2 regions of the Pseudomonas sp. GW822-FHT01E03 genome follow, and region 2 is predicted to be linked to the other one. Evidence: predicted binding sites of a transcription regulator. Region 2 holds the regulator's gene; the other holds the start of a gene.
The links. Region 2 encodes sigma-54, which starts transcription at its own class of promoters, with help from an activator protein. Its sites were predicted from a motif close to ANTGGCATNNANNTTGCTNT; they were not measured.

Region 1 (15,299 bases), on a different contig from region 2:
GCTGGAAGCCTGGGCCACCAGCCAGGGCGCCGAAGCGCATTTTTTCCTGATCGACCCGAGCCGTTTCGTCTGCGGTGAGCGCGATACCCAGCTGAGTTCGGAAGATTGCGGCACCACCCAGCACTACCTGTTGCTGGACGAGTTTTACCGCACCGCGATCTGGCTCGCCGGGCGCACACCGATCTGGTGGCTGGTGCCGGTCTACGAAGAGTCGAGCTACGACCGCTACACCCATGCCTTGATCTCCAAACGCTTCATCCGTGCCGATGAAACCCTTGACCTCGGCAACCTGGCCTACATCCCGCCCGGCGAATTCATCGGTGCCGGGCTCTGGCAGTTGTTCAAGGGCATCGAGTCGCCCTACAAGTCGGTGCTCAAGCTGCTGCTGACGGAGGTTTACGCCAGTGAACACCCCAGGGTCCATTGCCTGAGCCTGCGCTTCAAGCAAGCAGTGTTCGCCAACCGCCTCGACCTCGACGAACTGGATCCGTATGTCGTGGTGTATCGGCGCATCGAGGAATACCTGATCGCCCGCAACGAACCGGAACGGCTGGAACTGGTGCGGCGCGCGCTGTACCTGAAGGTCAATCGCAAACTCACCGGCAACAGCCGCACCCAGAGCTGGCAGCGCTCCTTGCTCGAACGCCTGGCCCATGAATGGCACTGGGACCAGCGTCAACTGACCCTGCTCGACAGCCGCAGCCAGTGGAAAGTCCGCCAGGTCAGCTCCGAGCGGCGGGCACTGGTCAACGAGCTGAACTACAGCTACCGCTTCCTCAAGCAGTTTGCCCGTCACGAACAAACGGTCAGCCGCATCAACAAGCGCGACCTGAGTGTCCTCGGCCGCCGCCTGTACGCCGCTTTCGAGCGCAAGGCTGGTAAAGTCGAATTCATCAATCCCGGCATCGCCCCGGACCTGGCTGAAGACACCCTGACGCTGGTGCACGCACCGAACAGGAAAGAGCCGGGGCAAAGCCAGTGGGGCTTGTACAACGGCAGCCTGACGGCACTGGAGTGGGAGCATTTCGCGCCGATCAAACGCAGCCGTCACTTGCTCGAACTGCTGACCTGGTGCCACCGCAATGGCGTGATCGACAGCAGTACCCGCCTGGCCTTGCACCCCGGTACCAGCGACTTGAGCGAATTCGAACTATTCAACCTGCTCGGCAGCCTGCAACAGACCATCGCCCTGCCCTTGCCCACCGTCGCCGAGGAACCTCTGTTGCGCGCCAGCGTGCCGAGTGAAGTGCTGATCCTGGTGAATGTCGGCATCGATCCGCTCAAGCACCATCGCGACCTGAACATCCTCATGACCACCGAGCGCACCGACTCCCTGAGCTACGCCGGTGTCCGGGAAAATCTGGTGCTGACTCTGGACCAGGTCACGCTCAATAGCTGGAACGAAGTGTTGGTCGGCCGCTACGACGGCCCCCACGCCCTGCTCGACTGCATCCGCGACTACCTCAACAACCTGCCGGCCGGACCACAACAGCCGAAGCTGCGAGTGCGTTGCTTCTGCCATAACCGCGCGCAGTTCATCGCCCAGCGGGTGGAAGAAATCCTCGATACCGCGCAGAACCTGCTGCTGAGCCGGCTCAATCATCGTTACCTGATCCAGGTCCAGCAGCACTACCACGTGCTGGAGTTGGTGCCGGGCCAGGTCCAGCACATCGCGCTGGCCACTCTGCCGGCGCTGATCGATTACCTGGGCGAAGAAATGGCGAGCTACAGCCCGTTGCACCTCGATCCGAAGGCACTGGAAGACCACGACCTTGCGCTGTTCCTGCCAACGGGCCAACCGGACTGCATTCAAGTGTTCTATAGGGTCAACGAAGATCAGGCTGATCTGTACGTGCTCGATGAGTTCAACGCCCTGTGGCAGCAACGCCTGCCCTGGCACGATGAGCAAAGCCTGCTGGTGCCGCTGCAGCGTTTCCTGCAATCGATCCAGTACCGTCGCGATGCCTTGTTGCCGATGGACGCAGCCCACCCGCTGAACCTCGACACCCTGTACTGCCAGTTGCTGCCGTCAGGCCCTGGCCGCGCACGCCGCATCGAAGCCCGGCCGGTGCCGCAGACGCCAGTGAACAAGCAGTTCTACGACGTGCAGGCGATCGTCGGCAAAGCCGCACCGGGTCAGGTGCAGGTGACGCTGTATTGCAATCAACGGGAATTTTCCGAGCTGGAACATGGCGACCAGTTGTTCCGCGTGGTCGCCCGGGAAATCGTCGGGCAGCGCCGGGAAACCGAACGCTACCGCTGCTACATCACCGACCTCGACCTGTCAGGTCTGCTCGGTGAAGGTCAGAGTTCCACCCATCTGTACCTGCGCTACAAAGCCGACCTGGAGCACGCATTGAACGAGGCGCTCGATCAAGTCTGAGGGGAAGTCACTCCGGGAACGCGCCGCCATTGGCCGGCTGCGATTCGACTTCCAGCAAGGTCAGCTTCAGGGTCTTGCCGCCCGGAGCCGGCCAATCGATGTGCTGGCCAACCTTCAGGCCGAGCAGCGCACTGCCCACCGGCGCCAGGATCGAGACCTTGCCTTCGTCGGCATTCGCATCCTTGGGGTACACCAGGGTCAGGTGGTAGTCCTTGCCACTGCCTTCTTCGCGGCAATGCACTCGGGAATTCATGGTCACGACATCCGCCGGCACTTCATCGTGGCCGACCACGGTATCGGCGCGATCCAGTTCGGTTTGCAGCGCAATAACGCCCGGCAGCGTGTCGTCCAGGCTGTCGATCAGACGCTCCAGACGCTGGACGTCCAGACGGGTAAGGGTGATGGAAGGTGAGGTCATGATCTGGGCAGACTCCTTTCTTCTGCACGAAAAAAGCAAAACCCCGCCAGAAAAAGGCGGGGTTTTCACAAGCCTCGATGGGTTGAGGCGTTTCTGGACACTATCACAGCTCAAAAAATATACAAGTCATGGCCAAACCGACGCTATGGACTTGTAGAGAACTCCTGTGGCGAGGGGGCTTGCCCCCGTTCGGCTGCGCAGCAGCCGTAAAAACTTGGGGCCGCTACGCGACCCAACGGGGGCAAGCCCCCTCGCCACAATGACTCACTAGACTGAAGCTTTGCGGTGGGCAGCCTGCGCACAAATCACCCGCCTACGCTCGTCATCAGCCGAGCGCCACTCACGAATATCTTCGACATGGCGGAAGCAGCCCAGACACACTTTCTGCTCGTCCAGCCGGCACACACCGCTGCAGGGCGACGGTACCGCCGGGCTGACATTGCTGTAGAGCGGTTTGGGCGCACGGACAGGCGCAGGCTGGGTCACGATCTCACAGGCCTTCGAAATCGAGTTCGACACCGGCCTGCTGCTGGACGATACGCTCAAGCATTTCACCCAACTGCTCTTCGCTCTTGTCGCACATCCAGCGCTCGCTTTCTTCGTCGTAGTCGAAGTGGAAACCACCGGATACCGCTGCCAGCCACAGCTGGCGCAGCGGCTCCTGGCGACTGAAGATCAACTGGCTGCCGTTCTCGAACTTGACCGTCAGCACACCGGCCGAGCTTTCGAGGTCGATATCCAGGTCGCTCTCGTCAAAGATGTCCTCCAGGGATTGCTGGGTGGCATCGACCAGGTCATGGAAACGCGCTTCGGACAAACTCATTACGGCAACCTCAAAAAGTGTCTGATCAGGCTCAAGCGCCGCAAGATACGACCGAGCTCCGTCGATTGCAAAGGATAACGACCTGTGGGATTGCATGATACCGACCGGCATCGGGCCGAGCCCCGCCGGACGGGCGGTCCGTTGCATAGGCAAGCTGCCGGGTGGCCGGTATACTCCGGCGCAATTAATGCATTTTCAAGGATTTCGCCATGAAGCGCCTGATCTCTTCCCTTGCTGCGCTCCTCGCGGTTGCCTGCCTTGTGTCGGCCTGCGGTCAAAAAGGCCCGCTGTACCTGCCCGATGAAGACCAGGACCCTGTGGAGCAAGCCAAGTCGTCGCAGCAGCAGCCTGCCTCCAAAGCACACAAGCACGACGTCTACCAATAATAAGGGAACCTCATGGACGCTTTTAACTACCGTGACGGTGAACTGTTCGCGGAAGGTGTTGCCCTGTCTGCCATCGCCGAGCGCTTTGGTACACCCACCTACGTTTACTCGCGCGCACACATCGAAGCCCAATACCTGGCTTACGCCGATGCGCTGGTCGGCACACCGCACCTGGTGTGCTACGCGGTCAAGGCCAACTCCAACCTGGGCGTCCTGAATGTCCTGGCGCGTCTTGGCGCCGGTTTCGACATCGTCTCCCGTGGCGAGCTGGAACGCGTACTGGCCGCTGGCGGCAGCGCCGACAAGATTGTGTTCTCCGGCGTAGGCAAGACCCGTGACGACATGCGTCGCGCCCTGGAAGTCGGCGTGCACTGCTTCAACGTCGAATCCACCGACGAGCTGGAACGCCTGCAGGTGGTCGCCGCCGAACTGGGCGTTCGCGCGCCGATTTCGCTGCGCGTGAACCCGGACGTCGATGCCGGCACCCACCCGTACATTTCCACCGGTCTCAAAGAGAACAAGTTCGGCATCGCCATCGCCGACGCCGAAGACGTGTACGTGCGTGCCGCGCAGCTGCCGAACCTGGAAGTGGTCGGCGTCGATTGCCACATCGGCTCGCAACTGACCACCCTGCCGCCGTTCATCGACGCTCTCGACCGCCTGCTGGGCCTGGTCGATCGCCTTGGCGATTGCGGCATCTACCTGCGCCACATCGATCTCGGTGGTGGCCTGGGCGTACGATACAAGGACGAGGAGCCGCCACTGGCTGCCGACTACATCAAGGCCGTGCGCGAACGTCTCGACGGTCGTGACTTGGCGCTGGTGTTCGAGCCGGGCCGCTTCATCGTCGCCAACGCCGGCGTGCTGCTGACTCAGGTCGAGTACCTCAAGCACACCGAACACAAAGACTTCGCCATCGTCGACGCCGCCATGAACGACCTGATCCGCCCGGCGCTGTATCAGGCCTGGATGGACGTCACTGCCGTGAACCCGCGCACCTCCGCTGCCCGCGCCTACGACATCGTCGGCCCGATCTGCGAGACCGGCGACTTCCTGGCCAAGGATCGTCAGCTGGCGCTGGAGGAAGGCGACCTGCTGGCCGTGCATTCGGCCGGTGCCTACGGGTTTGTCATGAGTTCCAACTACAACACCCGCGGCCGTGCCGCAGAAGTGTTGGTGGACGGTGATCAGGCATTTGAAGTGCGTCGCCGTGAAACGGTAGCCGAGTTGTATGCTGGCGAAAGCCTGCTGCCGGAGTAAAACCATGCTGCTGCGTTTTACCAAGATGCACGGCCTGGGCAATGATTTCATGGTCCTCGACCTGGTCAGCCAGCACGCGCACATTCTGCCCAAGCATGCCAAGCAATGGGGCGACCGGCACACCGGCATCGGTTTCGACCAGTTGCTGATCGTTGAAGCGCCGAGCAACCCGGACGTGGATTTCCGCTATCGGATCTTCAACTCCGACGGTTCCGAAGTGGAACAGTGCGGCAACGGTGCGCGCTGCTTCGCCCGTTTCGTGCTCGACAAGCGCCTGACTGCAAAACGTGTGATTCGCGTCGAGACCAAAAGCGGCATCATTGAGCTGGACGTGCGTAACGACGGGCAGATCAGCGTCAACATGGGCGCCCCGCGCCTGGTGCCAGCGGATATTCCGTTCCAGGCGCCGGAGCAGGCCAAGAGTTATCAGGTCGACGTCGACGGCACCCCGGTCGATCTGGCCGCCGTGTCCATGGGCAACCCCCATGCCGTGCTGCGGGTCAGCGATATCAACAACGCGCCGGTGCATGAGCTGGGCCCGAAAATCGAACATCACCCGCGCTTCCCGGCACGGGTCAATGTCGGTTTTCTCCAGGTCATCGACCGGAGCCGCGCGCAATTGCGCGTCTGGGAACGTGGAGCCGGGGAAACCCAGGCTTGCGGAACCGGCGCCTGTGCCGCCGCAGTGGCCGCGATCAGCCAGGGGTGGATGGATTCGCCGCTATTGATCGACCTGCCTGGCGGGCGCTTGTCCATCGAATGGGCAGGCCCTGGCCAACCGGTGATGATGACCGGCCCGGCAGTGCGCGTATATGAAGGACAAGTGCGTCTTTGAGTGAGCGAAATCCATGACCGACAAGCCTCAGGTACCCGCACGACAAGCTGACGAATCACCGTCCGAAAGCCTCGAGGCGGCGGCTGTAGCCGCGTACCTGGAGGCTCATCCGGACTTCTTCGTCGAGCACGAAGAACTGCTCCCGTCCCTGCGTATCCCCCATCGGCGCGGCGATACCGTGTCGCTGGTCGAGCGTCAGATGACCATCCTGCGCGACCGCAACATTGAACTGCGTCATCGCCTGTCGCATTTGATGGACGTGGCCCGGGACAACGACCGCCTGTTCGAAAAGACCCGTCGCCTGATCCTGGCATTGATGGATGCTGCCAGCCTGGAAGACGTGGTGATGTGCGTCGATGACAGCCTGCGCCAGGAATTCCAGGTGCCCTTCGTCAGCCTCATCCTGCTCGGCGACAACGCCATGCCGGTGGGCCGCTGGGTCACCCACGCCGAAGCTCAAGTGGCCATCGGCGGTTTGCTCTCGGAAGACAAAAGCGTCAGCGGCAGCCTGCGCGAGCATGAACTGGACTTCCTGTTCGGCGAAGAACAGCGCAAGCAGATCGGCTCCACCGCGGTTGTCGCCATCAGCCACCAGGGCATCCACGGCATCCTGGCCATCGCCAGCCGTGATCCGCAGCACTACAAAAGCTCGGTGGGCACCTTGTTCCTGAGTTACATCGCTGAAGTCATGGGTCGCGTGCTGCCACGGGTCAACAATTCCCTGCGCTCGGTACGCTGAACATGGAACGACAACTGGACGCTTACTGCGAACACCTGCGCAGTGAGCGGCAGGTGTCGCCGCACACACTGTCGGCTTACCGCCGCGACCTCGATAAAGTGCTGGGCTGGTGCGTCAAACAGAATATCGGCAGCTGGACGGCGCTGGACATCCAGCGCCTGCGTAGCCTGGTTGCCCGTCTGCACGCCCAAGGCCAATCGTCCCGCAGCCTGGCGCGATTACTGTCAGCCGTTCGCGGGCTCTATCACTACCTGAACCGCGAAGGCCTGTGCGACCACGATCCGGCCAATGGCCTCGCACCGCCCAAAGGCGAACGCCGCCTGCCGAAAACCCTCGACACCGACCGCGCCCTGCAACTGCTGGAAGGCGGGGTCGAGGATGACTTTCTGGCACGTCGGGACCAAGCGATTCTCGAGCTGTTCTATTCCTCCGGCTTGCGGCTTTCGGAGCTGACGGGGCTCAATCTCGATCAGCTCGATCTGGCTGACGGCATGGTCCAGGTGCTCGGCAAAGGCAGCAAGACCCGCCTGCTGCCTGTAGGAAAAAAGGCCCGCGAAGCGCTGGAGCAGTGGCTGCCATTGCGAGCCATGGCCAACCCGACGGACGATGCGGTGTTCGTCAGCCAGCAAGGCCGCCGCCTCGGCCCCCGGGCGATCCAGGTGCGGGTCAAGGCTGCCGGCGAGCGCGAACTGGGGCAGAACCTGCATCCGCACATGTTGCGACACTCCTTCGCCAGCCATTTGCTGGAATCGTCCCAGGACCTGCGCGCGGTGCAGGAACTGCTCGGGCACTCGGACATCAAGACCACACAGATCTACACCCACCTGGACTTCCAGCATCTGGCAGCCGTCTACGACAGCGCCCACCCACGGGCCAAACGCATGAAAGGCGACGATTCATGAGTATTCAGTTGATCACCTTCGACCTCGACGACACCCTGTGGGACACCGCCCCGGTGATCGTCAGCGCCGAAGCCGTTTTGCGTGAATGGCTGACCGAGCACGCGCCCAACCTGGGGGCAGTGCCGGTGGAACATTTGTGGGCCATTCGTGAGCGCGTATTGAGCAACGAGCCCAGCCTCAAGCACCGCATCAGCGCCCTGCGTCGGCGAGTGCTGTTCCACGCACTGGAAGAGTCCGGTTATGGGCATGACGAAGCCTCGGACCTGGCGGACAAGAGTTTTGAAGTATTCCTGCATGCCCGGCATCAGATCGAAGTGTTTCCGGAGGTCGAACCGACCCTGGAAATCCTCGCCAATCATTACGCCCTCGGCGTGGTCACCAATGGCAATGCCGATGTGCGTCGGCTGGGCCTGGCGGATTACTTCAAGTTTGCGCTTTGCGCCGAAGACATCGGCATTGCCAAACCCGATGCGCGATTGTTCCAGGAGGCCTTGCAACGCGGTGGCGCGACCGCTGAATCGGCGGTGCACATTGGCGATCATCCAGGTGATGACATTGCCGGTGCGCAGCAGGCGGGAATGCGGGCGATCTGGTTCAACCCGGCGGGCAAGGCCTGGGAAGCCGAACGGTTGCCGGATGCGGAGATTCGCAGCCTGAGCGATTTGCCGGCATTGCTGGCGCGGTGGAATTCGGTATCGAACTGACAAAAAAACCGTGGGAGCGAGCTTGCTCGCGATGAGGGCTTAACATTCAAAATAAATGTTGCCTGACACTCCGCCATCGCGAGCAAGCTCGCTCCCACAGGGATCACCACAGGTTTCATGTTTTTGTTTCAGGCATGAAAAAGCCCGCAGCGACGGCGGGCTTTTTCAGTAAGCGGGTAGCAGGCTCAAATAGGCCGGCTGCCGTACTTGTTGTCCGGCTTCTTGGGCGGATCGGCGACCACATTGGCCTCCACTTCCTGCACCTTGCCACCCTTGGCCAAAAACTCCTCCATGGCCCGCGCGAGAGCATCGCGTTCCTTGTTCTTGGCTTCGACACTCGGCAGCTCATCGACCGATACCGCTGCCTTGGCCTTGCCTTTGGCGGTCGGAACCGGCGCATCACCACCGTCGTCTTCAGCGACGTCTTCCGCCGCTGCTTCCAGACCTTCTTCGGTTTCGTCGTCGTCGCCTACTTCGAGGTCGTCGTTTTCCAGATCATCGTCGCTCATGTTCTACCTCATGACTTGCGAAAAGCAGATTAGTTATAGCCCAGCTTTGCCCTCTGTCGAAGGCTGCCGGAAAAAAATCAACAGCCGCTGCTGACCAGCGGTTATGCCCCTTCACCGTGCACGGTGGCGAGGACTTTACGGGCACCGCCATGATCACGGTGCTCGCCCAGATAAACGCCTTGCCAGGTCCCCAACGCCAACCGGCCTGCCGCAATCGGCAAACTGAGCTGACAGCCAAGCACGCTGGCCTTGAAGTGCGCCGGGAGGTCGTCCAGGCCTTCGTCGTTATGCTCATAGCCGTCTGTTCCTTGTGGGATCAGACGATTGAAAAATCGTTCGAAGTCGCGACGTACCGCCGGATCGGCGTTCTCGTTGATGGTCAACGACGCCGAGGTATGCTGCAGCCACAAGTGCAACAGACCGACCCGACACGCCTTGAGTTCAGGCAGGCCGGCGAGTAACTCGTCCGTTACCAGATGAAAGCCCCGGGGCCTCGCCCGCAAGGTAATCAGAGTCTGTTGCCACATACAGTTCTCCGCACGTTCGGGGCGCATTCTAGCGCGCTCTGTGAAAAAACAAAGGCCCTAATATTCCTTCAATCCTGTAAGCCTTTGGCTGCACAAAAACACCCGACGTAAACATCATAAAAGCTGTAGGAAAAAACCTTTCAGCTCAGCCTTCAACGACAAATTCCAGACAAAAAAATGCCCGGCAAGCCGGGCAGTTTTTTACGCGCTTGCTTACAAGTTGTAGCCGCGTTCGTTGTGAAGCGCCAGATCGATGCCGACCGCTTCTTCTTCTTCGTTGATACGCAGGCCCATGACCGCATCCAGCACCTTGAGGATGATGTATGTAGCGATCGCGGTGTAGATCACCGTGAAGCCCACGCCTTTGCACTGAATCCACACTTGTGCGGCGATGTCGGTCACGGTGCCGAAGCCACCCAGGGACGGAGCAGCGAACACACCGGTCAGGATTGCGCCGAGGATACCGCCGATACCGTGCACGCCGAAGGCATCCAGGGAATCGTCATAGCCGAGCTTGCGCTTGAGGGTGGTAGCGCAGAAGAAGCACACCACGCCAGCCGCCAGACCAATTACCAACGCGCCCATCGGGCCAACGGTGCCGGCAGCCGGGGTGATTGCCACCAGACCGGCAACCACGCCCGAAGCGATGCCCAGTGCGCTAGGCTTGCCGTGGGTGAGCCACTCGGCAAACATCCAGCCCAGTGCAGCAGCAGCGGTAGCGATTTGCGTCACCAGCATCGCCATGCCGGCGGTGCCGTTGGCCGCAGCGGCGGAACCGGCGTTGAAACCGAACCAGCCAACCCACAGCATGGCCGCGCCCATCAGGGTGTAACCGAGGTTGTGCGGCGCCATCGGCGTGGTCGGGAAACCCTTGCGCTTGCCCAGCACCAGGCAAGCAACCAGGCCTGCTACACCGGCGTTGATGTGCACCACGGTGCCGCCAGCGAAATCGAGCACGCCCCAGTCCCACATCAGGCCACCGTTGCCGGACCAGACCATGTGCGCAATCGGCGCATACACCAGGGTGAACCAGATGCCCATGAAAATCAGCATCGCGGAGAACTTCATCCGCTCGGCGAACGCACCGACGATCAGCGCCGGGGTGATGATCGCGAAGGTCATCTGGAAGGTGATGAACACCGCCTCGGGGAACAGCGCTGCCGGGCCGGTCAGGCTCGCTGGCGTGACACCCGCAAGGAACGCCTTGCCCATGCCGCCGAAGAACGAGTTGAAGTTGACGACGCCCTGCTCCATGCCCGTGGTGTCGAACGCGATGCTGTAGCCATAAATGACCCACAGGACGCTGATCAGACCGGTAATGGCGAAGCACTGCATCATCACGGAAAGAATGTTTTTCGACCGAACCATGCCGCCGTAGAACAGCGCGAGGCCGGGAATGGTCATGAACAGCACGAGAGCTGTCGAGGTCAACATCCAGGCGGTGTCGCCGGAGTTGAGGACTGGGGCCGCCACTTCGTCTGCCGCCAGAGCAAGGCTGGGCATTACGATGGACAACAGGGCTCCTAGCCCTGCGAATTTACGCAGAGTCATATTGTTTTCTCCTGGGGCGTTGGGTTTGTGGCGGCTTAGATCGCGTCGGTATCGGTTTCGCCGGTACGGATGCGAATCGCCTGTTCCAGATTGACCACGAAGATCTTGCCGTCACCGATCTTGCCGGTGTTGGCAGCCTTGGTGATGGCCTCGATTACCCGGTCCAGATCCTTGTCGTCGATGGCGACGTCGATCTTCACCTTGGGCAGGAAATCGACCACGTATTCCGCGCCGCGATACAGCTCGGTGTGACCCTTCTGCCGACCAAAGCCTTTGACTTCAGTGACGGTAATGCCCTGCACGCCGATCTCGGACAGCGACTCGCGTACGTCGTCCAGCTTGAACGGCTTGATGATGGCAGTGACTAGCTTCATGAAAACTCTCTCCCGAATTTGGTGGACTTGCCCCAGGAAAACAAACCCGTCTCAAGTCTAAGCGCAGTGCCTGGCTTTGTAACGCATCGTCGGCCTTACCTGCCCGTTCGACGCCAGCTAACCGCTCCTCACGAAACACTCCCCCGCGTTCCGTTTGGCGCACTGCATTCGTCACAGCGACTGCATCAGTGCATGGGTCACCAGCATCTAAGCAGAAAGCTTGCCATCTCCACAAAACCGACTGTTTTCAAGCCATTACAGGTGGATGGTGGATACTTCGCGACAAGACCCCGCACGTTACGCACAACAACGGTGCAACGCCGCCTGTCCCAATGCGCGAAAATCGTGCATCCCTTGCCCGCGCAAATGACTATAGACACTGCGTGATACACTGCCCGTCATTGTTTCCAGGACATTGCCCATGCTCGCGCCAAAAGACTTCCTCGACGCCCTCACCGGCACCGCCTCTCGCCTTTTCAGCGGCGACACGCCTCTGCCGAAAGCCGAAATCGAAAGCCAGTTCAAAATGTTGCTGCAGAGCGGCTTCAGTAAACTGGATCTGGTGAGTCGGGAAGAGTTCGATAGCCAGATGGTCGTACTGGCACGCACCCGCGCCCGCCTCGAAAGCCTCGAAGCGAAAGTCGCCGAGCTGGAAGCGAAACTGAACCCACCAACCGAATAACACCGCAAATGCTCACTGTGGAACCCAATCCACTGTGGGAGCGAGCCTGCTCGCGAAATGGTCGCCACGACCTTCAGACTCACCTGTAGGAATTGCCGCAACCTGCGCTCTTCAAGCCCGCAAGAATCCCGGCAACTTCCTACGAAGATCTCACTCCCCTTCCGATTGCGCCGCAAAGCTCCGGTTCCTAAGCTCACTCCCAACTGATTAGCCAGCAATGGGTTTGACGACTCGAACAGCACCCGACGCACCGTGACGACGTTCGAACCAGAGATTTATTCCTTTCTCGAATTATGGCCGTGCATGGGAGACCTTCGGGCCTGCCGGTATTTCCGCAGGCTCCGGTTCGCAAATCCGCTCGAAAAAGTTTAAGCCCATATTACATGGCTTAGATAATAGTTTGTGATGAGCACAACTTTTTAAATGGAATACTGTTACCAACACCACAAGGAGCAACACCCATGAAAATATCCAAGTCTTTAATTGCCGTTTTCGCATTGACTGCATTCCACATAAGTTCAGCGGCCGCTGGGCCGTCCGTTACAGTCACATTCAAGAACCTTGGAACACAGACTGCTACGTATACCCCCATAACAAACAACGAAGCTATAACGAAAGCAAACGCATCACCTACTCCACAAGCGTCCGTGATTGCAAATGACTCAGATACGTACGTCATACAAAGCCAGATATCACCTGATTACAATCATGCTAATTTGCGATATCAAATTGGTAACAAGAAATGTATTTATTTAGCTACATTTGTGACTACTCCTGGCTTTGGCGCGAGTAAAATTCCAAAGTGGAATAATACGGCCACGCCTAGTGGTGGGGCCACCTGCACCATCAAAGTAACTAATACAAATCCGTCCACCTATGCATGGTCAGTAGTACTCACCATGAAATAAAGCATGTAGCGATATTTAATGGGCTTGTAAGATCTTGATAAAGCATCAACATTTATTAGGCGATGCATCATATTTTAGTCATCGAACAGGGAGCAGAAAAGAATGGTTAATTCACTAAACAATTTTGCAGCTAACAGCGGCCAAGCGCTCGCTGGAACAAAAAAATTGACAGCGACTCCCGGCAAAAACCCAGGCGTCAACCAAAGCACACCCCAAGGCCCACTTGGCAACGCACGAGATAGTAGTACCGTTTCCACCCTAGCGAGCCAATTGAGCGAAGCCTCAGTACGCGCACAGGCCCGGGATGCACGCCTAACTAGAACGGAACTGAGCTCGATGGCTAATAACACATTCAACGAGTTAGTGAGTGCTAATTATACTGCCAATAAATCAACATACGACTCTGAAGTTCCTGACACAGATAATGCCACATTACTAGCGCGCGCCAAAAGTGCGACACAGTATACAAACGGACTCGGCAAAAATCCGTTTTCGGGGATGCCCATGGATCAGCTTGCCTTAATTACTTACGATGACAGCGGCACCTTTACCATCAATGAAAGACGGGCAGCACTGAAAGAGTCAGCCAAACAAGAATTTGCATGGCGACAGAAAGTGGTGGCCGAAGCAGAGTTTGAATACAACAACACTGGAAAACTCACAAACTTCTCCAAAAGTGTCCTTGACCATTACAAGGGCTTGCCCCCAGTTCAGCAAGCACAGTATCCAAACAACTACGAAGCCAAACTTAAGCACTGGATAGATTTAGACTTCAACTATTTTACGAATGTCGCAGAAGGTAAAAAGAAGATGGATGCCGAGAGCTTCGCCGGCAAAATCCTGGATGGCGATAATAGTTTGTTTGACGACACAACTTCTTCAAAACAAGCCACCTCAACATAAGTTGCTTGATTTACACGCGAAATAAATGCGCAGGGGGTGTGTCAGGCTGGCTTTGTCAGTAGGTTTTACGACAGCTGCGCAGTCGAACCCAGCGTTTGGCTGCTGTTACATAGCGTGGCTTTCAGCAACATTCTGCGAAAGTTTCCCTCCTCTCCGACCGGACTCCACGACTACCCTTCAAAAACCCGCAGGAAGCGGCTCCCGTCATCTCAAGGAACGACCATGTCCCTCTCCATCGTCCACAGCCGCGCCCAGATTGGCGTGGATGCGCCCGCTGTCACCGTTGAAGTCCACCTGGCCAATGGTTTGCCGTCGCTGACGATGGTCGGCCTGCCCGAGGCGGCGGTAAAGGAAAGCAAGGACCGGGTGCGCAGCGCGATCATCAATTCGGGGCTGCAATTTCCGGCGCGGCGGATCACGTTGAATCTGGCGCCGGCGGATTTACCCAAGGATGGAGGGCGGTTCGATCTGGCGATTGCCCTGGGGATTCTCTCGGCCAGTGTGCAGGTGCCTACGTTGACGCTCGATGATGCGGAATGCCTTGGGGAGTTGGCGTTATCAGGTGCCGTGCGGGCGGTTCGTGGGGTTTTGCCAGCGGCGCTGGCAGCGCGCAAGGCCGGGCGCTGGTTGATGGTGCCGCGAGCTAACGCTGAAGAGGCGTGCCTGGCCTCGGGACTGAAAGTAATTGCGGTGGATCATCTGCTTGAGGCCGTTGCGCATTTCAATGGGCATACACCGATTGAGCCTTATGTCTCCAATGGCCTGCTCTACGCCAGCAAACCCTACCCCGACTTGAATGAAGTGCAGGGGCAACTCGCGGCCAAGCGTGCGCTACTGATCGCTGCCGCTGGTGCTCACAACCTGTTGTTCAGCGGGCCGCCGGGAACGGGGAAAACCCTGTTGGCGAGCCGCTTGCCGGGATTGCTGCCGCCGCTGGCCGAAAATGAAGCGCTGGAAGTGGCGGCGATTCAGTCGGTCGTCAGTTGCTCGCCGTTGAGCCATTGGCCGCAGCGGCCGTTTCGCCAACCGCATCACTCGGCGTCCGGCCCCGCGCTGGTGGGGGGCGGCTCGAAACCGCAGCCCGGTGAAATCACCCTCGCCCACCACGGCGTCCTGTTTCTGGACGAACTACCGGAGTTTGATCGCAAGGTTTTGGAGGTGCTCCGGGAGCCACTGGAATCCGGCCACATCGTGATCTCCCGTGCCAAGGACCGCGTACGCTTCCCGGCGCGCTTTCAACTGGTCGCAGCGATGAATCCCTGCCCCTGTGGATATCTTGGCGAACCGAGCGGCCGTTGCTCCTGTACGCCGGACATGGTTCAGCGCTATCGCAACAAATTGTCGGGGCCGCTGCTGGATCGTATCGATCTGCACCTTACGGTTGCTCGCGAAGCC
Region 2 (15,299 bases):
GGCATGCTGTTGGTGGGCAGCGGTGGTTGGGAAGGCGTGCCTGGCGCCAGCAACAGCTGGTACAAGGGTCGTATCAGCGGCAAGAACCTCGCCGATGTGCTCAAGGGCTGGGGGTTTGCGCCGAGCGTCACCAGCCAGGACTTCTATATGGATGTCGATGGCCGCTGGCCCGGCTCACCGGCCTGGGTGGCGACCAAGCGTTTCTCCGGCACGCTTGATGCGACCCTCAATCAGGGTCAGTTCGTCGAGGTTGAGGGCAGTGCCCAGGCGCTGCGGGTATTTGGCTTGCTCAACTTCAACTCCATCGGCCGGCGCCTGCGCCTGGATTTCTCCGACCTGTTCGGCAAAGGCCTGAGTTATGACCGGGTCAAGGGGCTGCTGGTCGGGACCAATGGTGTGTATGTCACCCGTAAGCCGATCCAGCTGACGGGCCCGTCGAGCACCATTGAACTCGACGGCACCCTGAACATGGTGGCCGATCAGATCGATGCGAAACTGATGGTGACCTTGCCGGTGACCAATAACCTGCCGATTGCCGCATTGATCGTCGGTGCACCCGCGGTCGGCGGGGCGCTGTTCCTGATCGACAAGCTGATCGGAGACCGGGTCGCCCGTTTCGCCAGTGTGAAGTACACCGTCAAAGGGCCTTGGAAAGAACCGAAGATTGCCTTCGACAAGGCTTTTTGAAACGCCATCCTTCGGGCCTATGGAGTAGCATGGCCATTGCGGCTCGCCCCTTGTAGGAGCGAGCCCGCTCGCGATGGACGTGAACGATGACGCAGGCTGTCTGAAAAAACGCGTCGCATTCAAACTCATCGCGAGCAAGCTCGCTCCTACAAGGTCTGTGTTGGTTTCAATAAGGAAAAGGCCATGTCTCTAGCGGTGATTCAAATGGTCAGCCAGAGCGATGTGCTGGCCAATCTGGCCCAGGCCCGTCGGCTGCTCGAGCAAGCGGCCGCCGGTGGCGCGAAGCTCGCGGTATTGCCGGAGAACTTCGCCGCCATGGGCCGGCGCGACATTGCCGACATCGGACGCGCCGAAGCACTGGACGAAGGCCCGATCCTGCCCTGGTTGAAACAGACCGCACGCGACCTCAAGTTATGGATTGTGGCTGGCACGTTGCCGTTGCCGCCGGTGGATCAACCGGCGGCCAAGGTGCATGCCTGTTCGTTGCTGGTCGATGACCAGGGTGAAACGGTGGCGCGCTACGACAAGCTGCACCTGTTCGACGTCGACGTGGCCGACAATCGCGGCCGTTATCGTGAATCCGATGACTATGCTTATGGCAGTGGGGTCGTGGTGGCGGACACACCGGTTGGGCGGGTTGGCCTGACGGTCTGTTACGACTTGCGCTTCCCGGAGCTGTACAGCGAATTGCGCGCGGCCGGCGCGGAACTGATTACCGCCCCTTCGGCTTTCACGGCGGTGACCGGCGCGGCGCATTGGGATGTACTGATTCGCGCACGGGCCATCGAGACACAATGTTATGTGCTCGCGGCTGCCCAGGGTGGGACGCATCCGGGGCCGCGGGAAACTTTCGGTCATGCTGCCATCATCGACCCGTGGGGGCGTGTGCTGGCACAACAGGATCAAGGCGAGGCCGTGCTGCTGGCCGAACGCGACAGCAGCGAACAGGCGTCCATCCGGGCGCGGATGCCGGTGTCCAGTCACCGGCGCTTTTTCTCGCAGGGCGCCCAGCGACCTGCATCAGAACGACGAATTTAAGGCGTAAAGCATATGAGCGAGTTGTTGTCCTCAGTCAGTGAACACCTGCTGGCGCCCGGTGGCGTCACGATCGAGAGCCTGCAAGGCGTGCTAGGCGACCTGGCCGGGCCGGGCATCGATGCGGCCGACCTGTATTTCCAGGGGCAGATCTCCGAGTCCTGGGCGCTGGAAGACGGCATCGTCAAGGAAGGCAGCTTCAACCTTGACCAAGGTGTGGGCGTGCGCGCGCAATCGGGTGAAAAAACCGGTTTTGCCTACAGCAATGCCATCACCCTGGAAGCCCTTGGCGCGGCGGCGCGGGCCGCCCGTTCGATTTCCCGCGCTGGCCAGAATGGCACTGTGCAGGCATTCACCAGCCAGGATGTCGCGCAGTTGTATGCGCCGGACAATCCCCTGGAAGTGCTGACCCGTGCCGAGAAAGTCGATTTGCTCAAGCGAATCGATGCCGCGACCCGCGCCCTCGACCCTCGCATCCAGCAAGTCACCGTGAGCATGGCCGGTGTCTGGGAACGGATTCTGGTGGCTTCCACCGACGGCGGTCTGGCGGCGGATGTACGGCCGCTGGTGCGCTTCAACGTCAGTGTGATCGTCGAGCAGAACGGTCGCCGCGAGCGCGGGGGGCATGGCGGTGGCGGTCGGACCGATTACCGTTATTTCCTCGGCGAAGACCGCGCCATGGGCTATGCCCGTGAAGCGTTGCGCCAGGCGCTGGTCAACCTCGAAGCCATTCCGGCACCGGCCGGTACCTTGCCGGTGGTGCTCGGTTCCGGCTGGTCGGGCGTGTTGCTGCACGAAGCGGTCGGTCATGGTCTGGAAGGCGACTTCAACCGCAAGGGCAGTTCGGCCTACAGCGGTCGCATGGGCGAGATGGTTGCGTCGAAGCTGTGCACCATTGTCGATGACGGCACCCTGGCCGGTCGCCGTGGCTCGTTGAGTGTCGACGACGAAGGCACGCCGACCGAGTGCACCACGCTGATCGAAAACGGCGTACTCAAAGGCTACATGCAGGACAAGCTCAACGCCCGCCTGATGGGCGTGGCACGCACCGGTAACGGCCGTCGCGAATCCTACGCGCACCTGCCGATGCCGCGCATGACCAACACCTACATGCTCGCCGGCGAAAGCGACCCGGCGGAAATCATCGCTTCGGTGAAGCGCGGCATTTACTGCGCCAACCTGGGTGGCGGTCAGGTGGACATCACCAGCGGCAAGTTCGTGTTCTCCACCAGCGAGGCGTACCTGATCGAGGACGGCAAGATTACCGCTCCGGTCAAGGGCGCGACCCTGATCGGCAACGGGCCGGAAGCCATGAGCAAGGTGTCGATGGTCGGTAATGATCTGTCGCTGGACAGCGGCGTGGGTACGTGTGGCAAGGATGGGCAGTCGGTGCCAGTGGGTGTCGGCCAGCCAACGCTGAAGATTGATGCGATCACCGTGGGTGGCACGGGGTCGTAAGAAGTGAGGCTGCGGGTGAGCTGCGAGGCAGCTCACCCGCTTCGAGAATTAACGCAGACCGCGTTGAGTCTCGTCCAGCTCACGGATGTACTTGAAGATTTTACGGCTGGAAGCAGGAGGTTTGTTTTGCGCAACCTCATGCTGGGCCTGACGGATCAGGGATCGCAATTGCTGGCGGTCCGCGTCCGGGTAGTCGACGACGAATTTTTCCAGTACGGCATCGTCGCCGGCAATCAGACGATCGCGCCAGCGTTCCAGGTTATGGAAGCGTTCGTTGTATTGACGGGTGGAGGCATCGAGTTGATCGAGCAGAACCAGAATGGCGGCAGTGTCCTGATCGCGCATCAGTTTGCCGATGAACTGAAGGTGCCGTTTTCGCGCGATGTTCGCGGTGTGCTTGGGCGCATCGGCCAGAGCCCGACGCATTCCGTCGGTCAAGGGCAGTTTTGCCAGCAAGTCAGGCTTGAGTGTTGTAAGGCGCTCGCCAAGGTCAACCAGAGCATGCAGCTCGCGTTTGACCTGGGATTTGCTTTTTTCTCCCGTATCGAGGGAGTCGTCGTAAGAATCAACCATGGTGGCCGTCCGCAAAGAAACGCCGCCATGATAACCAGTCGGGGGCCGCTTGTCCGGCCCGGTCGCTCGATGACCGTTACCGAAAGCAGAATTTGAGTGGAGAACAGCATGAGTGCAGTTGAAAGCGTCGGCCCACAAGCGTTGCCGGCACTGCAGGAACAAGTCGAGCAGATCATCGCTGAAGCCAAGCGCCAGGGGGCCAGCGCCTGTGAAGTGGCGGTGTCGCTGGAGCAGGGGTTGTCGACTTCGGTGCGCCAGCGTGAAGTCGAAACCGTTGAGTTCAACCGCGACCAGGGGTTTGGCATCACCTTGTACGTGGGGCAGCGCAAAGGCTCGGCCAGCACCTCGGCCAGCGGTCCTGATGCGATTCGCGAAACCGTCGCCGCTGCACTGGCCATCGCCAAACACACTTCGGAAGACGAAGCCTCGGGCCTTGCGGATGCCGCGCTGATGGCGCGCGATATTCCGGATTTCGACCTGTTCCACCAATGGGACATCACTCCGGAACAAGCCATCGAACAGGCCCTGGCCTGCGAAGCCGCGGCGTTTGCCGCCGACAGCCGGATCAAGAACGCCGACGGCACCACCCTCAGTACCCATCAGGGCTGCCGCGTTTATGGCAATAGCCACGGCTTTATCGGCGGGTACGCATCGACTCGGCACAGCCTGAGCTGCGTGATGATCGCCGAGGCCGATGGCCAGATGCAGCGCGATTACTGGTACGACGTGAACCGCCAGGGCAATCTGCTCGCCGACCCGGTGAGCATCGGTCAGCGCGCTGCGCAACGGGCGGCGAGTCGTCTGGGCGCGCGTCCGGTGCCGACTTGCGAGGTGCCGGTGCTGTTTTCCGCAGAGTTGGCTGGGGGGCTGTTCGGCAGTTTCCTGTCGGCGATTTCCGGCGGCAGCCTTTATCGCAAGTCGTCCTTCCTCGAGGGCACCCTTGGGCAGAAGCTGTTTCCGGAGTGGCTGACCATCGACGAACGTCCGCATCTGATGCGTGCCATGGGCAGCGCAGCGTTCGACGGTGATGGTTTGGCAACCTACGCCAAACCGTTCGTCGAAAAGGGCGAGTTGGTGTCTTACATCCTTGGCACCTATTCCGGCCGCAAGCTCGGTATGCCGAGCACGGCCAACGCCGGCGGCGTGCACAACCTGTTCGTCACCCATGGCGACGAAGACCAGGCGGCGTTGCTGCGGCGCATGGGGCGTGGCTTGCTGGTGACTGAATTGATGGGGCAGGGCCTCAACATGGTCACCGGCGATTACTCCCGTGGTGCAGCGGGTTACTGGGTCGAGAACGGTGAAATCCAGTTCGCGGTCCAGGAAGTGACCATCGCCGGCAACATGCGCGACATGTTCAAGCAGATCGTTGCCGTGGGTAATGATCTGGAACTGCGCAGTAACATTCGCACCGGCTCGGTGCTGATCGAGCGGATGACGGTGGCAGGCAGCTAAGCCACGGCCGCTTCACCAAAAGGCGCGCCACCCATTGGGTGGCGCGCCTTTTTTGTTGGCTACAACTCAGATCCCCTGTGGGAGCGAGCTTGCTCGCGATAGCAGCGTGTCAGACGAAATCAATGTTGAAAGTGATGACGCCTTCGCGAGCAGGCTCGCTCCCACAATGGAGCTGCTGTGTCGGCACGGTCTTGTTTTGGTTATCATTATCATATAATAATAAATCTCACTATCGAATGAGCCCCGGATCATGAGTTCTGCCTTGCACGAGCAGCCTTATCTCGAAAGCTGGCGCTGGATGAGTCGCCAGATCCGTTGCGCGATGAACCCCGACGAGCCTCGCCTGATCGACCACTACCTGGCCGAAGGCCGGTACCTGGCGTGTTGCACGGCCACCTCGCCGTGGACCGTCGCCGAAACTTCCTTCCGATTGTTGCTCGATACGGCCGCCGATGTCGCGCTGCCGTGGCACTGGCGCACTTACTGTCTCGACCAGGCCTGGCGCCCACTGCGCGAACTGGAACGCCTCTCGTTGTGCAAATGCCGCCTCAAGCGCTGGCAGAGCTACACCTGGCAACTCGCTACCTGTGAGTTGCAGCCCTCGATTCCTCTCATAGAACTGATGCAAGGATCTCCCGATGAGTAATACCCGTATCGAACGCGACAGTATGGGCGAGCTTCAGGTCCCGGAGGACGCCCTCTACGGCGCACAGACCCAGCGTGCGGTGGATAACTTCCCGATCAGCGGCAAACCGATGCCGGTTCAGTTCATCCGCGCGTTGATCCTGGCCAAGGCAGCGGCCGCCCGCGCCAACGTCGAACTCAAGCAGATCGGCGAAGCCCAGGGCAAAGCCATCGTCGACGCAGCCCAAGGCTTGCTCGAAGGCGATTTCATGCAGCACTTCCCGGTGGATGTGTTCCAGACCGGTTCCGGTACCAGCTCGAACATGAACGCCAACGAAGTGATCGCCACGCTGGCCAGCCGCTTGCTGGGCGAGGCGGTGAACCCCAACGATCACGTCAACTGCGGGCAGAGCAGCAACGACATCATCCCAACCACCATTCACGTCAGCGCAGCACTGGCGCTCCATGAACAACTGCTGCCGGCGCTGACACATCTGGTGCAGGTCATCGAGCGCAAGGCCGAGCAGGTTCATCACCACGTCAAAACCGGGCGTACGCACCTGATGGACGCCATGCCGGTGCGCATGAGCCAGGTGCTCAACGGTTGGGCGCAGCAGCTCAAGGCCAACATCGGCCATCTGCAGGGCTTGCAGCCAAGCCTGCAATCCCTGGCTCAAGGCGGCACGGCGGTGGGCACGGGTGTCAACGCTCACCCCGAGTTCGCGGCGCGTTTCAGCCAGCAGCTAAGCAAATTGACCCGGGTTGAGTTCCAGCCAGGCAAGGACCTGTTCGCGCTGATCGGCTCCCAGGACACTGCCGTTGCCGTCTCCGGACAGCTAAAGGCCACCGCCGTGTCGCTGATGAAAATCGCCAACGATCTGCGCTGGATGAACTCCGGCCCGCTGGCCGGCCTTGGCGAGATCGAACTGCAAGCCTTGCAGCCGGGTTCTTCGATCATGCCGGGCAAGGTCAACCCGGTCATTCCAGAGGCCACCGCGATGGTCGCGGCTCAGGTCATCGGCAACGACAGTGTTATCACCATCGCCGGTCAGTCGGGCAATTTCGAACTGAACGTGATGCTGCCGATCATCGCCCAGAACCTGCTGAGCAGTATCGAGTTGCTGGCCAATTCCAGTCGTCTGCTGGCAGACAAGGCCATCGCCAGCTTCAAGGTCAACGAGGGCCGGATCAAGGAAGCACTGTCACGCAACCCGATTCTGGTTACCGCGCTCAACCCGATCATCGGTTACCAGAAGGCTGCCGAGATTGCCAAGAAGGCCTATCAGCAAGGTCGGCCGGTGATTGACGTCGCGCTGGAACACACCGACCTGACGCGCAGCCAACTGGAAGAATTGCTCAACCCGGAAAAACTCACTGCGGGCGGCGTCTAAGCCCCGTTACCGCTTTGGAGGCGCACCATGGAGCACTGGAAACGCACGATCGAAAGAGCCAATCGCTTTTTCATGCTGGGTGAACTGGTCGATGCCCGCGAGGCGTACCTGCAGGCATTGGCTCTGGCCCAGGTGCTGTTCGAGCGCTGGGCGGATGCCGACGAAGCGGTAGCGGCCTGCGTGATTTCCCATCACAACCTGGCGGACCTGCACTTGCGTCTGAATCAGCCGGAGGAGAGCGCCGAATACTTGTGTGCCATCCACCAACGGCTCTTGCAGACCATGCAGGACCCACGGCTACCTCAAACATTGCGAGAAGCCGCGTTGCGCCAGAGCAGCAAGACCTACGTCGAGCTGCTGAATTTCATCAGTGAGCACGGCGAGTATCCGCGTACCCATCGGCTGCTGCACATCGATGCCGCTTCGCCTGCGCCTCATCATCAAGGAGTCCATTGAACATGGCTTTTACCTTGCCTGCCTTGCCGTACGCCTACGACGCCCTGGAGCCGCACATCGATGCGCAGACCATGGAGATCCACTACACCAAGCATCACCAGACCTACATCAATAACCTGAACGCGGCTGTTGAAGGCACCGAGTATGCCGAGTGGCCCGTGGAGAAGCTGGTGTCCGCCGTTCAGCAACTGCCGGAAAAACTACGGACGGCGGTGATCAACCAAGGTGGCGGCCACGCCAATCATTCGTTGTTCTGGGAAGTCATGGCGCCCGACGGTGGTGGCGAGCCCGAAGGCGTGCTGGCCAAGGCCATCGATGAACAACTGGGCGGTCTCGACAGCTTCAAGGAAGCCTTTACCAAGGCCGCGTTGACCCGCTTCGGCAGCGGCTGGGCCTGGCTGAGCGTGACCCCGCAAAAGACCTTGGTAGTGGAAAGCAGCGGTAACCAGGACAGCCCGTTGATGAGCGGCAATACCCCGATTCTGGGTCTCGACGTCTGGGAGCACGCCTATTACCTGCGTTATCAGAACCGTCGTCCGGAATACATCAGCGCGTTCTACCGCGTGATCAATTGGCCGCAAGTCGCTGCGCGCTATCAGGCCGCACTGGTTTAAGTCTTCCATAAAAACAATCCAAGGCTGGACTATGGGCACTGAAACACTGGCGATCGGAAATGGACGGATGTTTCGTTACGCGTTTGGATCGCTGTTACTGCTGGCGGGAATGAGCCTTTTGGTTGCCCATGGGCTGGCATGGCTCGACCTTGAGCCGAAGTTGCTGCGCGCACTGCAGGGCGGTGCGATCTGCGCCTTGGGTACCGCGTTGGGCGCGGTGCCGGTGTTGGTGATTCGGCGGATGCCGCAGAGGCTCAGCGACACTTTGCTTGGCTTTGGCGCTGGCGTGATGCTGGCTGCGACGGCATTTTCGCTGATCGTTCCGGGCATCTCTGCCGCCGAAGGGCTTGGACTGTCACCTTGGGCGTCCAGTGGGTTGATCAGCTTCGGCATTATGCTCGGCGCCTTCCTGTTGTTCCTGGTGGATCGGAAGGTCTCTGGCGCCAGCCCGGACATGCTGGTCGGCACGCTGGAACGACCGGTCATTGCTCCGCGGATCTGGCTGTTCGTATTTGCCATCATCGCCCACAACATCCCGGAAGGCATGGCGGTAGGTGTTTCGGCCGGTGGCGCAATGCCTGACGCCGACAGCCTCGCCATGGGCATTGCCTTGCAGGATGTACCGGAAGGGTTGGTCATCGCTTTGGTGCTGGCCGGGGCAGGGATGTCCCGGGGCAAGGCGTTCCTGATCGGTGCGGCGTCAGGTTTGGTAGAACCGGTGTTCGCACTGCTATGCGCGTGGCTGGTAAGCCTGGCCGAACTGCTGCTGCCTTTGGGATTGGCGCTGGCGGCGGGGGCGATGCTGCTGGTGGTGACCCACGAAGTCATTCCCGAGTCGCGCCGCAATGGTCATGACAAGCTTGCCAGCCTCGGGCTGCTGATGGGGTTTTGTTTGATGATGGTGATGGATACGGCCCTCGCTTGATTTGTGCTGAGGGGCTTTTGTGGTTGTATTACTCGCCTTCGTCGAAGAAGTTGTTGATCAACGCCACCAGCGCATCCAGCGCTTCCTGTTCCTGCTCGCCTTCTGTGCTCAAGTGGATCGTGGTGCCTTTGCCGGCGGCCAGCATCATCATCGCCATGATACTTTTGCCATCGACCATGGACTGTGGTGTACGTCCGGCCCTGATCTGGCACGGGAACTGACCTGCTACCCCAACGAATTTTGCAGAAGCGCGAGCGTGCAGACCCAGTTTATTGATGATTTCGATTTCCAGAGCAGGCATCGCGATGTGAATCCTTTAGCTGAGGTCGCGGTGGCGGACCTGGACGTTCTTCAGGGATTGTTGCAGCGTTTGCCCCAGACGCTCGGTCAGGTAGACGGAACGGTGATGTCCGCCAGTGCAGCCAATGGCAATGGTGACGTAGGCGCGGTTGCTGGCGGCAAAGCGAGGCAGCCACTTTAGCAGGTATGTGGAAATGTCCTGGAACATCTCTTCGACATCCGGCTGGGCCGCCAGGTATTCGGCAACCGGTTGATCGAGCCCGGACTGTTCGCGCAACTCCGGTTTCCAGTAAGGGTTGGGCAGGCAGCGCACATCGAACACCAGGTCGGCGTCCACCGGCATGCCGCGCTTGAAGCCGAAGGATTCCACCAGGAACGCAGTCCCCGGCTCCGGCTGATTCAACAGACGCAGTTTGATGGCATCGCGCAGTTGATAGAGGTTCAGGCTGGTGGTGTTGATCTTGAGATCGGCGAGGTCGGCAATCGGCCCGAGCAGGACGCTCTCGACGCTGATGGCTTCGGCCAGCGAGCGGTTGGCGTTGGTCAGGGGGTGACGTCGGCGGGTTTCCGAGAAACGCTTGAGCAGGGTTTCTTCGTCGGCGTCCAGGTACAGCACATCGCACTGGATGTGGCGGGCACGGACTTCCTCGAGCAGGTCGGGGAAGCGTGACAGGTGGCTGGGAAGGTTGCGCGCGTCAATGGAAACGGCGACCAGCGGCTGCAACATCTCGGTATGAACCAGGGCGCGTTCGGCCAGCTCCGGCAGCAGACCGGCTGGCAGGTTGTCGATGCAGTAGTAGCCGCTGTCCTCAAGAACGTCGAGGGCGGTACTTTTACCTGAGCCGGAACGGCCACTGACGATGATCAAGCGCATGATTACTGACCGTTTTGCTCGTCAAGGACAACCTGATACAGGGCTTCGTTGCTTGCAGCACTACGCAGCTTTTCGCGAACTTCCTTGCGGTCGAGCATGCTGGCGATCTGTCGCAGCAGCTCAAGGTGCGCATCGGTGGCGGCTTCCGGGACCAACAGCACGAACAGCAGGTCAACCGGCGCGCCGTCGATGGCGTCGAAATCGATAGGGGCGTCCAGGTGCATCAATGCACTGATGGGCGAAACACAGCCCTTGAGACGGCAATGTGGAATAGCGATGCCATTGCCAAACCCGGTGGAGCCGAGTTTTTCACGGGCGATCAGCGCCTCGAAGACATCTTGCATCTCCAGGGCCGGCACTTCGCGGGCGATAAGATTGGCAATTTGTTCGAGGGCTTTCTTTTTACTGCCTCCCGGCACGTTCACCAAGGAACGGCCGGGGGTCAGGATACTTTCAAGTCGGATCATGGGTTGGGAGTGTTAACGACCGGTTGCGCCCTGGAGGAGGCTCTGGGTCTTTTCCTTATGCTTTTTGAGTTGTTTATCCAGCTTGTCGGTGAGTGCGTCGATCGCGGCATACATATCGGTATGTTCCGCGTTGGCGACCACTTCATTCCCGGGAATATGCAGCGTGGCTTCGATTTTCTGCTTCAGTTTTTCGACGGTCATCGTGACCTGCACATTAGTGATCTTGTCGAAATGTCGCTCCAATCGTTCGAGTTTTTCGCCGATGTAGGTGCGAAGAGGTTCGGTCACTTCCAGTTGGTGTCCACTGATGTTGACTTGCATACAGCTTCTCCTTCGTTGCCAGTGCATAAAGCGGCAGATCAGATGATCTACCACTGGAACGCTGTGGTGTGGCCCTACATCAACCGCTTGCGTTCGCTCGAAGGCGCGATCCCGAGGGATTCGCGGTACTTGGCGACGGTGCGGCGAGCCACCTGAATGCCTTGTGCCTCCAGTAAACCAGCGATCTTGCTGTCACTCAACGGCTTTTTCTGATTTTCCGCTGCAACCAGTTTTTTGATGATCGCCCGGATCGCCGTGGACGAGCATTCGCCGCCTTCGGAGGTGCTTACGTGACTGGAAAAAAAGTACTTCAGTTCATAAATGCCCCGGGGGGTGTGCATGAACTTCTGGGTGGTCACCCGTGAAATCGTCGATTCATGCATGCCGACCGCTTCGGCGATGTCATGCAGGACCAGCGGCTTCATGGCTTCGTCGCCGTACTCCAGAAAGCCGCGCTGATGCTCGACGATCTGGGTGGCAACCTTCATCAGGGTTTCATTGCGGCTTTGCAGGCTCTTGATGAACCAGCGGGCCTCCTGCAACTGATTGCGCATGAAGGTATTGTCGGCGCTGGTGTCGGCGCGGCGCACGAAACCGGCGTACTGGGCATTGACCCGCAGCCGTGGCACCGACTCCTGATTGAGCTCCACCAGCCAGCGCTCGTTGTCCTTGCGCACGATGACGTCAGGAACGACGTACTCGGCTTCGGTGGACTCGATCTGCGAGCCCGGGCGCGGGTTGAGGCTCTGGACTAGCTCGATGACCTGGCGCAGCTCATCTTCCTTGAGCTTCATGCGACGCATCAACTGGCTGTAGTCGCGGCTGCCAAGCAGGTCGATGTAATCGGTGACCAGGCGCTTGGCCTCGGCCAGCCAAGGGGTCTTGGCAGGCAGCTGGCGCAATTGCAGCAGCAGGCATTCGCCCAGGTTGCGGGCGCCGATGCCGGCGGGCTCGAATTGCTGGATGCGGTGCAGGACGGCTTCGATTTCGTCCAGTTCGATGTCCAGTTCCGGGTCGAACGCTTCGAGGATTTCCTCGAGGGTTTCGTCCAGGTAGCCCTGATTGTTGATGCAGTCGATCAGGGTTACGGCGATCAGGCGATCGGTGTCGGACATCGGGGCCAGGTTCAGTTGCCACAGCAAGTGGCTCTGCAGGCTTTCGCCGGCCGAGGTGCGGGTGGTGAAGTCCCACTCGTCATCATCATTGCTGGGCAGGCTGCTGGCGCTGGTCTGGTAAACGTCTTCCCACGCGGTGTCGACGGGGAGTTCGTTGGGGATACGCTCGTTCCAGTCACCCTCATCGAGGTTATCAACCGTCGGGGCGCTCTCCTGGTAGGAGGGCTCCTGGATGTCGGTGTTGGGCTTTTGTTCGGCGTTGTCGGCCAGGGGGTCGGAATTGTCGAAGTCGTCGCCTTCTTCCTGGCGTTCGAGCATCGGATTGGACTCCAGGGCCTCCTGGATTTCCTGTTGCAGGTCCAGGGTCGACAATTGGAGCAGGCGGATGGCCTGTTGCAGCTGCGGTGTCATCGTCAGCTGCTGGCCCATTCTCAAGACTAGCGATGGTTTCATGGCAGGGGCTTAACACCTTATTCGCCGGCGCACATGCGCCATCCACTACAGGGCGCCGGGGCGCCAAACTTAAGCAAATTATATGCCTGAAACTAAAGGGTTTGCCTAGAGCGCTGTAACAATAAAAAACTATAAAGCTGTGTTGCAGCGCTGCCCTTGTCGAGGGCTGACCACGCTTGTCGGCACGGAAGCGCTGGTGAGTGGCTGGTCAGGTGCCCGGGCAAGCTGCCTGGGCACGGCTCAGCGCTTACAGGCGGAACTCATGGCCCAGATACACTTCCTTGACCAGGTCGTTGGCCAGGATGGTCTCTGCGTCGCCTTCGGCAATCAGTTGGCCGTCATTGACGATATAGGCGGTTTCACAGATATCCAGGGTTTCACGAACGTTGTGGTCCGTGATCAGCACGCCAATGCCCTTGGCCTTGAGGTGGTGAATGATCTGCTTGATGTCGCCGACCGAAATCGGGTCCACGCCGGCGAAGGGCTCGTCGAGGAGGATGAATTTCGGGTTGGTGGCCAGGGCGCGGGCGATTTCCACGCGACGGCGCTCACCACCGGACAGGCTCATGCCCAGGTTGTCGCGGATGTGGCTGATGTGGAATTCCTGCAGCAGGCTTTCCAGCTCCTTGCGACGACCGGCCTTGTCGAGTTCCTTGCGGGTCTCGAGGATGGCCATGATGTTGTCGGCCACCGACAGTTTGCGGAAGATCGATGCTTCCTGCGGCAAGTAGCCGATACCGGCCTTTGCGCGGCCGTGCATCGGTTGGTGGCTGACGTCCAGGTCATCGATCAGGACACGGCCCTGATCGGCTTGCACCAGGCCGACGATCATGTAGAAGCAGGTGGTCTTGCCAGCGCCGTTCGGGCCAAGCAGGCCGACGATCTGGCCGCTGTCGATGGACAGGCTGACGTCACGCACGACCTGGCGGCTCTTGTAGCTCTTGGCCAGATGCTGAGCTTTCAGAGTTGCCATTACTGGGCCTTTTTCTCGTCGGTTTTCTTCTTCGGCTGGATCACCATGTCGATACGCGGACGCGCCTCGGTGACTTTGCTGCCTGTGGCGCGACCGGCGCTGGCGAGTTTCTTGTCCGTGTCGTAGACAATTTTCTCGCCTTGGGTGACGTTGTTGTCCTTGTCGACAACTTTGGCCTTGTCGATCAGTACGACGCGATTTTGCGAAGCGTGATACTGGATCGTCACGCCCCAACCCTGGACAGGCTTGGTATCGCCAGCCGTTTGCAATTGCTCGAAGTACGCCAGGTTGCCCACCGAGGTCACTACGTCAATGTCGCCAGCCGGGGTGCGGGTGATGGTAACGGTGTTGCCTGTCACCTTCATCGAGCCTTGGGTGATGATCACGTCACCCTTATAGGTAGCAATACCTTGCTTGTCGTCCAGCTGGGCATCGTCGGCCTGAATACGGATAGGCTGCTGTTGGTCTTCCGGCAGAGCCCAGGCGCTCACGCTTCCCAGTGCTGCGCCCAGACTGAGCAAAATCGGGAGGGTTTTAACGAGCCTCATACTGTCCTCTTACGTTCGATAGCAGGTGTATCCTGCTTTCTTTCAAATACGCTTTCATTCCCTTGCCAGTCGATACACCGCCAGCGCCGTCGATTCTAACGTCTTGCTCGGTCTGCGCATATTGCTGCTGCGGGAACACGGTCATGCGGGTGCTGGTGATCAGGGTTCTACGGTTTTTCTCGTCGAAGCGCGTGATGCGCACGTCATCGATCAGTTCGACCTGTGTGCCATCAGGGTTGACCTCGCCGCGCAGGCTCTGGACGTGCCACGGGAATTCAGTGCCGCGGAACACATTCAGGTCGGGGTTGGTCAGCAATGTCACCTCGGTCGCTTTCACGTGCTCGACCTTGTCGGACACCAGATCATATTGCAGCTTGCCGTCGGGCAGGTACTGCACGCTGTGGGCGTTGATGGCGTAATAGTCGATCGCGCTTTCATCGACCGGCGTTACCGGCTTGTCGAGGAAGCGTTCCGGGCTGATGTTCCAGTAGCCAACCGCAGCGAATATCGCCGCGATGCAACTGAACATCAGGGTGTTGCGAAACTTTTTGCTCAGCATAGTGGGCTCACAGGTACGCCGCATTGGCCGCGTCGAGGCGGTCCTGGGCGCGCAGGATCAATTCGCAGAATTCGCGAGCGGCACCTTCGCCGCCACGGGCGAGGGTGATGCCGTGGGCGTGTTCACGCACGAAGCTGGCGGCATTGGCCACCGCCATGCCCAGGCCGACGCGGCGAATCACCGGCAGGTCCGGCAGGTCGTCGCCGAGGTAGGCCACCTGTTCATAGCTCAGGTTGAGTTGGGCCAGCAGTTCGTCGAGTACCACCAGTTTATCCTCGCGACCCTGATAGAGGTGCGGGATACCGAGGTTTTTGGCCCGCCGCTCGACCACCGGGGTCTTGCGGCCACTGATGATGGCGGTCTGCACGCCGGCGGCCATCAGCATCTTGATGCCCTGGCCGTCGAGGGTGTTGAACGTCTTGAACTCGCTGCCGTCTTCGAGGAAGTACAGGCGCCCATCGGTCAGCACGC

Region 1: a site for sigma-54 is predicted at 11,620-11,639, ahead of glnK (P-II family nitrogen regulator). Genes of this name have one in related genera too.

Annotation. Positions count from the first base shown of each region.
Region 1 is NZ_JBXAOQ010000002.1:292,742-308,040, reverse strand. It holds gene AC1RP7_RS04620 (class I adenylate cyclase) at 1-2,383, shown strand, start outside; gene rnk (nucleoside diphosphate kinase regulator) at 2,391-2,801, opposite strand; gene AC1RP7_RS04610 (DUF1289 domain-containing protein) at 3,069-3,287, opposite strand; gene cyaY (iron donor protein CyaY) at 3,292-3,624, opposite strand; gene lptM (LPS translocon maturation chaperone LptM) at 3,834-4,010, shown strand; gene lysA (diaminopimelate decarboxylase) at 4,023-5,270, shown strand; gene dapF (diaminopimelate epimerase) at 5,275-6,105, shown strand; gene AC1RP7_RS04585 (DUF484 family protein) at 6,119-6,844, shown strand; gene xerC (tyrosine recombinase XerC) at 6,847-7,746, shown strand; gene AC1RP7_RS04575 (HAD family hydrolase) at 7,743-8,450, shown strand; gene sutA (dormancy-specific transcriptional regulator SutA) at 8,636-8,959, opposite strand; gene AC1RP7_RS04565 (secondary thiamine-phosphate synthase enzyme YjbQ) at 9,061-9,486, opposite strand; gene AC1RP7_RS04560 (ammonium transporter) at 9,700-11,037, opposite strand; gene glnK (P-II family nitrogen regulator) at 11,073-11,411, opposite strand; gene AC1RP7_RS04550 (accessory factor UbiK family protein) at 11,833-12,093, shown strand; gene AC1RP7_RS04545 (hypothetical protein) at 12,555-13,001, shown strand; gene AC1RP7_RS04540 (hypothetical protein) at 13,104-13,904, shown strand; gene AC1RP7_RS04535 (YifB family Mg chelatase-like AAA ATPase) at 14,127-15,299, shown strand, end outside.
Region 2 is NZ_JBXAOQ010000012.1:38,395-53,693, forward strand. It holds gene AC1RP7_RS22695 (YhdP family protein) at 1-687, shown strand, start outside; gene AC1RP7_RS22700 (carbon-nitrogen hydrolase family protein) at 871-1,725, shown strand; gene tldD (metalloprotease TldD) at 1,738-3,180, shown strand; gene yjgA (ribosome biogenesis factor YjgA) at 3,229-3,753, opposite strand; gene pmbA (metalloprotease PmbA) at 3,862-5,208, shown strand; gene AC1RP7_RS22720 (FagA protein) at 5,459-5,854, shown strand; gene AC1RP7_RS22725 (class II fumarate hydratase) at 5,847-7,223, shown strand; gene AC1RP7_RS22730 (DUF2753 family protein) at 7,251-7,679, shown strand; gene AC1RP7_RS22735 (superoxide dismutase) at 7,682-8,293, shown strand; gene AC1RP7_RS22740 (ZIP family metal transporter) at 8,325-9,218, shown strand; gene AC1RP7_RS22745 (HPr family phosphocarrier protein) at 9,247-9,519, opposite strand; gene rapZ (RNase adapter RapZ) at 9,535-10,392, opposite strand; gene ptsN (PTS IIA-like nitrogen regulatory protein PtsN) at 10,395-10,859, opposite strand; gene hpf (ribosome hibernation-promoting factor, HPF/YfiA family) at 10,872-11,180, opposite strand; gene AC1RP7_RS22765 (RNA polymerase factor sigma-54) at 11,255-12,748, opposite strand; gene lptB (LPS export ABC transporter ATP-binding protein) at 12,996-13,721, opposite strand; gene lptA (lipopolysaccharide transport periplasmic protein LptA) at 13,721-14,269, opposite strand; gene lptC (LPS export ABC transporter periplasmic protein LptC) at 14,256-14,828, opposite strand; gene AC1RP7_RS22785 (KdsC family phosphatase) at 14,836-15,299, opposite strand, start outside.